Regions from separate parts of the Stenotrophomonas sp. GQ19 genome, predicted to be linked through region 1. Evidence: riboswitches for the same ligand, from Rfam matches in the RefSeq annotation. Region 1 holds a riboswitch; the other holds the start of a gene.

What was found. A riboswitch is a leader RNA that binds a small molecule or an ion and turns the genes downstream of it on or off. The one in region 1 is predicted to bind thiamine pyrophosphate.
Region 2: linked by a shared signal. The riboswitch ahead of AC6CHL_RS12520 (TonB-dependent siderophore receptor) and the one ahead of thiC (phosphomethylpyrimidine synthase ThiC) in region 1 are both predicted to bind thiamine pyrophosphate.

What each region holds. Positions count from the first base shown of each region.
Region 1 is NZ_JCAXES010000002.1:519,548-525,630, forward strand. It holds gene AC6CHL_RS06350 (ion channel) at 1-295, opposite strand, end outside; gene thiC (phosphomethylpyrimidine synthase ThiC) at 396-2,273, opposite strand; TPP riboswitch at 2,386-2,487, opposite strand; gene AC6CHL_RS06360 (BCCT family transporter) at 2,734-4,302, shown strand; gene ggt (gamma-glutamyltransferase) at 4,586-6,083, opposite strand, start outside.
Region 2 is NZ_JCAXES010000006.1:30,063-36,145, reverse strand. It holds gene AC6CHL_RS12540 (ATP-binding protein) at 1-1,298, opposite strand, end outside; gene AC6CHL_RS12535 (response regulator) at 1,377-2,015, shown strand; gene AC6CHL_RS12530 (glycine zipper 2TM domain-containing protein) at 2,180-2,584, shown strand; gene AC6CHL_RS12525 (phosphotransferase enzyme family protein) at 2,701-3,837, shown strand; TPP riboswitch at 3,877-3,973, shown strand; gene AC6CHL_RS12520 (TonB-dependent siderophore receptor) at 4,039-6,083, shown strand, end outside.

The sequences.
Region 1 (6,083 bases):
GCAACTGGGCGGTGGTGGTGAGGGTGGGCCTGCCGAGCAGTGCCCCGGCGATGGAGAAGACCACCGCCGGGATGGCCAGCAGCAGCGCCAGCCATATGCCCAACGGGCTGCGCCGCACCACCCACAGGGCCAGGCCGAGCACGGCGATGCCGAACGCACCGAACACCGCGCGGCTGGCCCCGGCTTCGTCCATCGCCGGGTACAGCAGCACGCCCAGCAACTGCACGGCCAGCAACCACGCCGACGGATGCCGCCGTGCGATGGCCAGCCACTTGGTGGTACGTGCGATTGCCATGCCAGATCCCTTCCCTGCCCCGTTCGCCGCCGAGCTTAGCGCGCTTGCCGCCCCTGCCGCATGAGCACCGGGGCGACGGCCCGCCGCCCCGGCACCGGCCTCATTCCTGCCGGTAGACCTGCGCGCCGAGGTCGCGGAACTGCGCCGACTTGTCGGCCATGCCCTCCTCGATCGCGTCCTGTTCGGACAGACCGTGTTCGGCGGCATAGTCGCGCACGTCCTGGGTGATCTTCATCGAGCAGAAGTGCGGGCCGCACATCGAACAGAAGTGCGCCAGCTTGTGCGCGTCCTTGGGCAGGGTTTCATCGTGGAATTCCTTGGCCTTCTCCGGATCCAGGCCGAGGTGGAACTGGTCTTCCCAGCGGAACTCGAAGCGCGCCTTGCTCAGTGCGTTGTCACGCACCTGCGCGCCGGGATGGCCCTTGGCCAGGTCCGAGGCATGCGCGGCGATGCGGTAGGCCATGATGCCGTCGCGCACATCCTGGCGGTTGGGCAGGCCCAGGTGTTCCTTCGGCGTGACATAGCAAAGCATCGCGGTGCCGTACCAGCCGATCATGGCCGCACCGATCGCGCTGGTGATGTGGTCGTAGCCCGGCGCGATGTCGGTGGTGAGCGGCCCCAGCGTGTAGAACGGCGCCTCGCCGCATTCGCGCAGCTGCTTGTCCATGTTCTCCTTGATCAACTGCATGGGCACGTGGCCCGGGCCTTCGATCATGGTCTGCACGTCGTGCTTCCAGGCGATTTTGGTCAACTCGCCGAGGGTTTCCAGCTCACCGAACTGGGCGGCATCGTTGGCATCGGCAATGCAGCCGGGGCGCAGGCCGTCGCCGAGAGAGAAGGTCACGTCGTAGGCCTTCATGATTTCGCAGATGTCCTCGAAGTGCGTGTAGAGGAAGTTCTCCTTGTGGTGGGCCAGGCACCACTTGGCCAGGATGCTGCCACCGCGCGAGACGATGCCGGTCACGCGCTTGGCGGTCAGCGGCACGTAGCGCAGCAGCACGCCGGCGTGGATGGTGAAGTAATCCACGCCCTGCTCGGCCTGTTCGATCAGCGTGTCGCGGAAGATCTCCCAGGTGAGTTCCTCGGCGCGCCCATCTACCTTCTCCAGCGCCTGGTAGATCGGCACGGTGCCGATCGCCACCGGCGAGTTGCGCAGGATCCACTCGCGGGTTTCGTGGATGTGCTTGCCGGTGGAGAGGTCCATCACCGTGTCGCCGCCCCAGCGGATCGCCCACACCAGCTTTTCCACTTCCTCGGCGATGCCCGACGACACCGCGCTGTTGCCGATGTTGGCGTTGATCTTGGTCAGGAAGTTGCGGCCGATGATCATCGGCTCGCTTTCCGGGTGATTGATGTTGTTGGGCAGTACCGCGCGGCCGCGGGCGATCTCGTCGCGCACGAATTCAGGCGTGATGCGCGTTGGGATGGACGCGCCGAAAGACTCCCCGGGGTGCTGCCTGAGCAGCGCGGCATCGCGGATGGCCTCGATGCGCTGGTTCTCGCGGATGGCCACGAATTCCATTTCCGGGGTGATGATGCCGCGCCGTGCGTAGTGCATCTGGGTGACGTTGGCGCCGGCCACCGCACGGCGTGGCTGCAGCCGCGACGGGAAACGCACCGCGTCCAGGCGTGCATCGGTTTCGCGCGCCCGCCCGAAGCTGGAGCTCAGGCCGTGCAGCAGTTCGGTATCGCCCCGCTCGGCCACCCAGCCGGCCCGCAACGGCGGCAGGCCGCAGGAGAGGTCGATGCGCGCATTCGGATCGGTATACGGGCCAGATGTGTCATACACGGTGACCGGCGCGTTCTCTTCCCCACCAAACAGGGTTGGCGTGCGGGTCAGCACGATCTCGCGCATGGGCACCTGCAGGTCGCTGCGTGAGCCGGGCACATGGATCTTGCGCGAGCCGGGAATGGGTCGGGTGACCGATTCGGACAGTTGCTGGGCCTGCTGCTGCAGGGAGGAAAGCGCTGCGTTCATGACTTCGTCCTGGATCGGGTTCCGCCCAGGAATAGGCGGAACGGACGAAGCGGCGGCGCACGACGGACGCAACACGGGCGGTCTTCGGGCGGGGCAGCCCTACGGCGCATTGCGTCAGCATTGCGAAGCATCCCTACGCCGGTATCAACCGGATCAGGTTCGAAGGGACTGTCTCAACCGTGGCCACTGGGCCGCGGTACCCCCGCTTCGGGGCGAATTAGACCACAACCCTGACGCAATTGCCGCGTCCGGCCCGAAGCCGTGCAGACAGCGGCTGGAACGTGAAAAAGGCGCTGATCTGCCATCCGCTAGAATGCTGCGGCGCGGAATGGCCGTCTGGCTGGTCCGCCCTGGAGTTCCGCAACCGGCATCGACCGGCTTGAATCGCCCCAGCCGCCGCCTCGGCAGCGCTGGAGACGGCAGGCATTCGCTCGCCCCCTTTGTACGGAGAAACTCCTCCATGGTGTTTCGCATTTCCATCGCACTGATCATTGCATTGGTGCTGATCGCCGGCCTCGCGCCCGGCCCCTTCAACGACGTGATCCAGAGTGGCCTGGGCCACATCATCCGCAGCACCGGCTGGCTGTACCTGCTGGTTGTGTTCATCACGCTGTCGTTCCTGATGTACCTGGCGTTCGGGCGGTTGGGCTCGCTGCGCATCGGCGGCGAAGATGCCGAGCCGGATTTTTCCAACGCCAGCTGGATGTCGATGCTGTTTGCCGCCGGCATGGGTATCGGCCTGGTGTTCTGGGGCGCGGCCGAGCCGATCTCGCACTTCGTCAAGCCGCCGGAAGGGCTGGCACCGCAGAGCATGGAAGCGGCCCGTGCCTCGATGCGCTACGCGTTCTTCCACTGGGGCCTGCATCCGTGGGCGATCTATGCGCTGATCGGGCTGGCCATGGCGTGGTTCCAGTTCAACCGCAACGGCCGCGGCCTGATCAGTGATCTGTTGCAGCCGATCATCGGCGCGCATCACCGCGGCTGGATGGGCACGGTGGTGAACGTGGCGGCGGTGGTGGCCACCGCGATCGGCGTGGCCACCACGCTGGGCTTCGGTACGATCCAGATCGCGGCGGGCCTGCATCGCGTGTTCGGCATCCAGGATTCGATTCCGGTGCAGCTGACCATCATCGCGGTGGCGTTCGTGCTGTACATGGCCTCCACCACCAGCGGGGTGAACCGCGGCATCAAGTGGCTGTCCAACTTCAACCTGGGGCTGGCGGCGGTATTGCTGGCGCTGGTGATGGTGCTGGGGCCCACCGGGTTCATCTTCGATACGTTCACCACCACCATCGGGTCCTACCTCAATTCGCTGGTGACGATGAGCCTGCGCATGTCGCCGTTCTCGGGCAGCACGTGGGTGGCCGACTGGACGATCTTCTACTGGGCCTGGTGGATCGCGTGGGCGCCGTTCGTGGGCTCGTTCATTGCGCGGGTGTCGCGCGGGCGCAGCATCCGCGAGTTCGTGCTGGGCGTGGTGATCGCACCCAGCGTGCTGGGCTTCCTGTGGTTCTCGGTGTTTGGCGGCACCGCGCTGTGGTCGCAGATCTTCGGCCACGTGGACCTGGCGCAGGCGCTGGGCAACGGCTATGAGACGGTGCTGTTCACGATGTTCGACAGCCTGCCGATGCCGATGGTGTTGTCGGTGATTGCGCTGGTGCTGTTGATGATCTTCTTCGTGACCTCGGCCGACTCGGCGGTGCTGGTGCTGGCCACGATGTCCACCGAGGAGGCGGGTGACCCGCCGTTGGCGCGGCGGATGGTGTGGGGGGTAGCGATCGCGCTGATTGCCGGTGTGTTGCTGCTGGCCGGTGGGCTGACCGCGCTGCAGGGCATGATCACGATTGCGGCCTTGCCGTTCGCGCTGTTGATGCTGCTGGTGATGTGGTCGCTGTACCGGGTGCTGGATATGGAGTACGCGTTGCAGCGCCGGCGTGCGCAGCGGGCACGGCGGATGATGGACGAGTGGATCGAGCGGGAGATCGCCGCGCAGGAAGAGACGCGGGATGAGGCGGCGCGGGCGCCGTAGGGCGTACACCGTTGCGCTGTCGGTGGCAGGGTCGCGCCGGGTGGGTTGGCGGGACACGCTGCAAGTCCCGCTCCGCGGCCCGGCCCAGCCGCTGGCGGCTGTGCGTTCGGGCACATGCGAGGCAGTGCCTCGCAAGCAATGTGCCCTCACCCATGTAAGCTCCGTCGCCGCATCCATGCGGCTCAGGGTCCCGCCAACCCACCCACCGCGCCCCTCTGACAGTGGGTCGGTGAGTTGAGGAGAGCAGCCGACCAACGGTCGGCTCTACCCCCGCCGCGTTGGTTTAGTAGCCTGCGGCTTGGCCGTCTTTTCGGCTTTCTGAGGCGCCGTAGTACACGCCGGTTTCCGGGTCGCGCAGGATGGCCTGGTAGCCGCCGTAGGGGCCGTCGGCGAAGGTGACGCGGTGGCCCTTGCGCATCAGCGCGCGCACCGTTTCGTATGGGAAGCCGGTTTCCAGGTTGACCTCGCCACCGTCGCTCATCGCCGTGGCCTGCCCGGTCGGTTCGGTCGACCCTTCGTGCTGGATGCGCGGCGCATCGCCGGCTTCCTGCAGGTTCATGCCGAAGTCGACCATGTTCATCACGATCTGCGCGTGCCCCTGCGGCTGCATCGCCCCGCCCATCACCCCGAAGCTCATCCAGGGCTTGCCGTCCTTGGTCACGAAGCCGGGAATGATGGTCTGGAACGGGCGCTTGCCCGGCGCGTAGCCGTTCGGGTGGTCCTTCTGCAGGACGAACATCTCACCGCGGTCCTGCAGGATGAAGCCCAGCCCCGGGGGCGCCATGCCACTGCCCATGCCGCGGTAGTTGGACTGGATCAGCGACACCATCATCCCGTCCGCGTCGGCGACGGTCATGTAGATCGTGTCACCTTCCTGCAGCTGCTTCGGCGTGCCCGGCTGCACTTCGCGCAGGGCCTTGTCCATCGAGATCAACGCACGCCGCTGCGCCGCGTAGCCCTTCGAGACCAGCCGTTCCACCGGTGCCGGGTGGAATGCCGGATCGGTGTAGAAGCGCGCGCGGTCGGCGAAGGCCAGCTTCTTGGCTTCCACGAACAGGTGCACGTGTTCGGGCGAGCCGAAGGGGATCTTCGAGAAGTCGTAGCCCTCCAGCACGTTCAGGATCTGCAGCACCGCGATGCCCTGGCTGTTGGGCGGCAGCTCCCAGACGTCGTAGCCACGGTAGTTGCTGCTCACCGGATCCACCCACTCACCGTGGTGGCTGGCCATGTCCTCGTAGCTCAGGTAGCCGCCGTTGGCCTTGAAGTAGCTGCCGATGGTGCGGGCGATGTCGCCCTTGTAGAAGGCATCGCGGCCACCGCGGCCGATCTGTTCCAGGGTGTTGGCCAGGTTCGGGTTCTTCCACATCTCGCCCTTGCGCGGCGCATGCCCGTTGACGGTGAACTGCTCCTTGAAGCCCGGGTACTGCGACAGCTTGGGCACCGAGCGGTCCCAGTAGTAGGCGATCACCTCGGCCACCGGATGGCCCTCGCGGGCGTAGCGGATGGCCGGGGCCAGGTTGTCGGCCATCGGCTTGCGGCCGAAGCGCTCGTGCAGCGCGAACCAGCCGTCCACCGCGCCCGGCACCGAGACCGGCAGCGGGCCGGTGGCCGGGATCTCCTTCAGGCCGCGGCGCTGGAACTCGGCCAGGGTGAGCGACTTGGGCGACCGGCCCGAGCCGTTGTAGCCGTAAAGCTTCTGGGTCTTCGGGTCCCACACGATGGCAAACAGGTCGCCGCCGACGCCGTTGCCGGTCGGCTCCATCAGGCCCAGCGCGGCGTTG
Region 2 (6,083 bases), on a different contig from region 1:
TTGGCCAGCCGCTCCAGGGCCTGCTCGGTGCTGCGCGCCGGCACGATGCGCGCCTTGGGCGCGTGCTGCAGGATGTAGCCGCGCAACCGGTCCGGGTCCGAAAGCAGGATGCTGCGCCCGTCCAGGTCGGCCAGGGCCAGTACCGACGGGCTGCCGCTGCCCACCACGATCACGTTGGGCACGGTGATGAAGGGTTGGCTGAACACCCAGCCCTCGCCCAGGTAGGCCGAGTCGTTGGGAATGCCCATGATCGCGTCGACCTCGCCGCGGCGCATCTGCTCGCGCACCTCGAACCAGTCGTGTGCCGGTACGCGCACCAGATGCGCGCCGACCATGCGCAGCTGGCGCAGGTAGTCGCCAGCCACGCCGCTGGGCTGGTCGGCCTGGTCGACGAACGCCAGCGGTGCCGCATTCGGCGCAAAGCCCAGGCGCAGGGGCGTGGACAGCACGCGCTTCTCGGCGTTGCCCAGGATCAGCCGCGACTGGGTGGACCAGTGCAGCGGACCCAGCCAGCGCTGGGCCAATGCGTCGCGTTCGGCGCGGGTCAGCTGCGCCAGCCCGTTGTCCAGCGCCTCGGCCAGCGGCTGCTCGGCGTTGGGGACGCCGAAGTGCAGGCGCTCCGGTGGCAGGTCGCTGGGCCTGAGCAGGGTGATCCGCTCCATCGCGTGCCGCTGGATCAGGGTGCTGGCCACGTGTGCATTGCCGATGTACACGTCGGCCTCGTTGTCGCTGACCATCTTCAACGCGGCCAGCGTATCGGCCGCGGTGATCCGCAGCGCACCGGGAAAACGGGCGCGCACCTGGTCGCGGGTGACGAACTCGCGCTCGGTCACCACGCGCAGGCCGTGCAGGTCCGGATCGGTCGAGGTGCGGGTATCGTCCAGCCGACCCACCACGGCCAACGCCGCCGAGGCGTAGCCGCGGGTGTAGACCATGCAGCGGGTGCGGTCCGGGGTCAGGGTGACGTTCATCACCACATCGACCTCGCCCCGGCAGGCCGCGTCCAGCACCTCCGCCCAGTCGCGGTAGACGCGCACCTCCACGCGGATGCCCAGGCGCTGTGCAAGCAGGCTCAGGTAGTCATAGCCCAGGCCTTCCGGCTTGCCGTCGCGCAGGGACTCGAACGGCGGCCAGCCGCTGTCGTACAGGCCAAGGATGATGGTAGGGTGCCGACCAAGCCATTCACTCTGGCGATGCGAAAGCGTCGGGCCGGTGGCGGGTGCATCGGCCCCTGCGGCCAGCATCGGCACGCAGGCCAGGACGATCAGCAGCAGCCAGCGGACAACCGGAGTACGCATGCAGTCCCATCTCCGTAGAATGATCTCTCGCCCACGGCCTGGCCCGTGCGGCATCCGCCCCGGCAACCATACCAGCCCATGACACTTCGCATCATCATCGCCGACGACCACCCGGTGGTCCGGATCGGCACCAAGGCGGTGATCGAATCCAGCGGCGTGGGCGTGGTGGTGGCCGAGGCCAGCAGCGCCGACGAATTGATGGCCGCGCTGGCCAGCGAGCCCTGCGATGTACTGGTGACAGACTACTCGATGCCCGGCAGCCAGCAGGCTGACGGGTTCACCATGATCGGCATGATCCGGCGCCGCTTTCCCGACCTGCCGGTGCTGATGCTGAGCGTGTCCAACAACCTGGCCATCCTGCGCATGGTGGCCTCCACCGGCGTGCTTGGACTGGTCGACAAGACCTCCTCGATGGAAGAGCTGCCGCTGGCGATCCAGACCGTGCAGCGCGGCCTGCCGTATGTGAGCCGCACGCTGAAGGAACGCATTGACGCAATCGGCACCAACACGGTCGATGACGTCGGTACCAAGCCGCTGTCGCCGCGTGAAATCGAGGTGCTGCGCCTGCTCGGCAGCGGCCAGACCGTGAAGGAGATCGCCCTGCAGCTGCACAAGAGCGTCAGCACGATCAGCCGCCAGAAGGGTGATGCAATGCTCAAGCTCGGCCTCAAGGGCGATGCCGAACTGTTTGACTACCTGCGCGACGGCGAGATCTGACCCCCGCGCCGGACCTTGCTGGACCCTGAGCGGGCACCGGCACTTTCAGCCTCGCTTCATCCGCATTGCCGCTAGATGAATACGCAGACCCACCCGGGCCGCGCGGCAATGTTCCGACAATGTTGGAACCCCAGCGTGGCCTGTACCCGACTGGAGAACCGAACATGCTCAACATTTCCGCACTCAGCCTTCGTGGCCTGGCCGTGGCCCTGGCCCTGACGGTCGGCCTGGCCGCCGTCGGCGACGCCAGCGCGATGTCCCGCAAGGACAAGCGCACCGTGGTAGGCGCGGTGGTGGGCGGCGTGGCCGGCCACCTGCTCTCCAACGGTGATACGGCGGCCACCGTGGGCGGCGCGGTGGCCGGCGGCGCCATCGGCAACCTGACCACCCGCGACAAGCGCGACCACCGGTACGACCGTGGCTACGACAACCGCCGCTATGACGATCGTCGCCATGACCGCCGCTACGGCTATGACCGTGGTTATGACCGTCGCAACGACCGTGGCCGCTGGGAACGCGAGCAGCGCGATCGCCGCAACTGGGACCGCCAGCACGGCCGCGGCTGGTAAGCCCCGCCCCCACCACCGTGCGCAGCGCCTTCAACGGGCGGGTCGATGACCCGCCCGTTGTGCGTTCGGCTACCCTGTCTGCCCCGCACCCCGACGCACGTTGTGCCTGCTCGCCGATGACCCACACCGCCCACCTCGTGCAAGGCCTGGACAACGACGCCGTGGCCGCCGACTGGCCTGCCATCGATGCGCGCGACGTGGCCTGGCTGCGCGGGCGCTACCCGCAGCTGGGCACGGAGGTCGGCGTGGCCTGGCACAGCCCGCGCCCCCTGTCGGCGGCCGCCCTCCTGGAAAGCGGGCGCGGGCGGGTATTCGTCAAACGCCACCACCACAGCGTGCGCGACGCCGCTTCGCTGGGCGAAGAACACCGCTTCATCGCCCACCTTGCGGCCGCCGGCGTACCCGTGGTGCAGGTGCTGCGCGATGCCGACGGTGCGACCGCCCCCGAGCACGACGGCTGGACCTACGAGCTGCACAGCGTGGGCGACGGCCAGGACCTGTACCGCGATGCGCCGTCCTGGACACCGCTGGCCGACCCCGCCGCCGCACGCGAGGCCGGGCGCATGCTGGCCACCCTGCACCAGGCCTCGGCCGGCTACCACGCGCCCCAGCGCAGCACCCACCTGCTGGTGGCACGCGACGACCTGATCCGCGCCGCCGACCCGCTGGCGATGCTGCAGGCCGACCTGGGCCAGCGCCCCGGCCTGGCCGCCTACCTGGCCCGGCAACACTGGCAGGACGACCTGCAGCGCGCGGTGCTGCCCTGGCACGCCGGCCTGGCCGGGCGCCTGCACGCCGAGCCACGGCTGTGGGCCCACAACGACTGGCACGTGTCCAACCTGCTCTGGCGTGCCGACAGCAACGCCCCGCAGGTGCAGACCGTGTTCGACTTCGGCCTGGCCTCGCCCACCAGCGCGCTGTTCGACCTGGCCACCGCGATCGAACGCAATGCCATTGCCTGGCTGGCGCTGGAGCAGCAGACCGATGCGGCGCGCATCGCCATTGCACTGGCCCTGGTCGAAGGCTACCGGCAGGTGCTGCCGGTGTCGGCCGCGCGGGTGCAGCTGCTGGCCGACCTGCTGCCCATCGTGCACCTGGACTTTGCACTGTCCGAAGTGGAGTACTTCAACGGCATCACCGCCTCGCCGGCCAACGCGGATGTGGCCTATCACACCTTCCTGCTGGGCCACGCGCTGTGGTTCAAGGGCCGCCACGGCCAAGCCCTGCTCCAGGCGCTGCACGCCGCCGCCTGAGCCGTGGCGGGCATCGCGGGGCCGTTTGTGGTGAAATGGTCGCCGAAGCGGGGGTGCCTGGACAAAACCAGGCTGAGAGAGTCCCTTGGAACCTGATCCGGTTGATACCGGCGTAGGGAGCTTTGTGCAGTGGGCGCAACGACCGGATGAGTCGGTGCGTGCGCGCCGTCGCTTCGTCTCTTCTGGCTGATGACGAATCGAATGAACCGCTGCTATCGCCCTGCCCTGCTGACCGCCGCCCTGTGCGCCGCCCTGCCGCTGTATGCCAGCGACGCCGCCCCGGACGCGCCCGACCGTTCCCCGACCGAGCTTGCCGCCGTGCGCGTTCAGGCCCGCCAGCCGGTGGCCGACACCGTGCAGACCACCAGTTTCGGCAGTGGCGACTGGAAGGACACCCCGGCCGCGTTGACCGTGCTCGACCGCGACCTGCTCGACAGCCGCCAGGTGCGCAGCCTGTCCGAACTGGCCCGCAGCGACGCCTCGCTCGGCGACAGCTACGCCCCGGTGGGCTACTACCAGAACATCGCCATCCGCGGCTTCCCGCTGGACACCGGCACCGGTTACCGCTTCAACGGCCTGAGCACCACCGGCGAGCAGCGCCTGGCGCTGGAGAACGTGCAGCAGGTGGAAATCCTGAAGGGCGAAGCCGGCCTTGCCGCCGGCGTGATGGCGCCCGGCGGCATCATCAACTACGTCGGCAAGCGCCCGACCGAGGTCCGCAACGTCACCCTGGGCACCGATTCGGAGGGCTCGCGCTACGCCGCGGTGGATGTCGGCCACTGGCTGACCCCGCGCCTGGGCGTGCGCGTGAACGCGGCGTGGGACGGCAGCGAGTCGTATATCGAGCACGCCGAGGGCCGCCGCAATTTCTACTCGCTGGCCACCGACTGGCTGATCAGCGACCGCAGCAAGCTCGAGGTCGATGCCAACTACCAAACCAGCTCGCAGCGCTCGGCCTCCGGCTACCAGCTGCTGGGCGCGCGCGAACTGCCGCGCGGGGTGGACCGCGAGCACATGCTGGGCTACCAGCCGTGGCAGCGGCCGGTGGGCATCGACAGCACCAACATCACCGCACTGCACACCTACCAGTTCAACGCGCAGTGGCAGTCGCGCGTGTCGGCCGGCTACAGCCGGTCGGTGATCGATGACAACGTGGCCTTCGCCTACGGCTGCTACTACGCCGCGCAGTGTGCCGATGGCAGCGTGCCGGGCAACTACTTCGCGCCCAACGGCGACTACGACATCTACGACTACCGCAGCCCCGACGACACCCGCCGCAACCTGGAGGCACGCGCCGAACTGCGCGGCAGCTTCAGCACCGGCCGCGTCGGCCACGAACTCACCGTCGGCGCGGACCGCTTCGAGCGCACCATCGACAAGCGCCGCAACGTCAACGAGTACGTCGGCACGGCCAACATCCACGACGCGCAGGTGCCGGTGTTCGCGCCGTCGCCGCTGCAGCCCGGCCCCTCGGTGCGCCGCCTGGACAGCGCGCAGACGGCCGTGTTCGCGATGGACCGCATGCAGTTCGGCGATGCCTGGCAGTGGCTGGCCGGTGGCCGGTTCGTGCGCCTGGATGAGCGCGCGTTCGACAAGCGCGGCACCCCCGAGCGCCACAGCACGCTGTCGCGCTTCCTGCCGCAGACCGCGCTGGTCTGGAAAGCGACCGAACAGGTGAATGTCTACGCCAGCTACGTGCGCGGCATTTCGCTGGGCCAGGAAGCCCCGTTCTGGACCTCCAACGACGGCGCGTTCCTGGCGCCGGTGCTGTCGCGGCAGACCGAAGTGGGTATCAAGTACGCCGCCGCCGACGCGCTGACACTGGGCGCGGCGCTGTTCCGTACCTCGCAGCCGTTCCAATACGCCAAGCCGGACAGCAGCGACGCCGGCTACACCTTCGTGGCCGAAGGCCAGCAGACCCACACCGGGCTGGAATTGACCGCCAATGGCCGTGTTGCCGACGGCCTGGTGCTCAACGCCAGCGTCAGCGCGCTGCAGGCGCGCGCGCGCAGCAGTGGCACCGCGCTGTATGAAGGCCACCAGCTGGTCAACGTGCCCAAGCTGCGCGCCAGCGTGCATGCCGACTACGCGCTGCCGTTCGCCAGCGGGCTGTCGCTCACCGGCGGCTGGCGCTACGCCTCGGCCAACGCCGCCACGGTGGATGGCAACGTGCGCGCACCGGCCTACCATGTGGTCGACCTGGGCCTGCGCTTCAAGCACGCGCTGGCCGACCATCCGGTGACCTG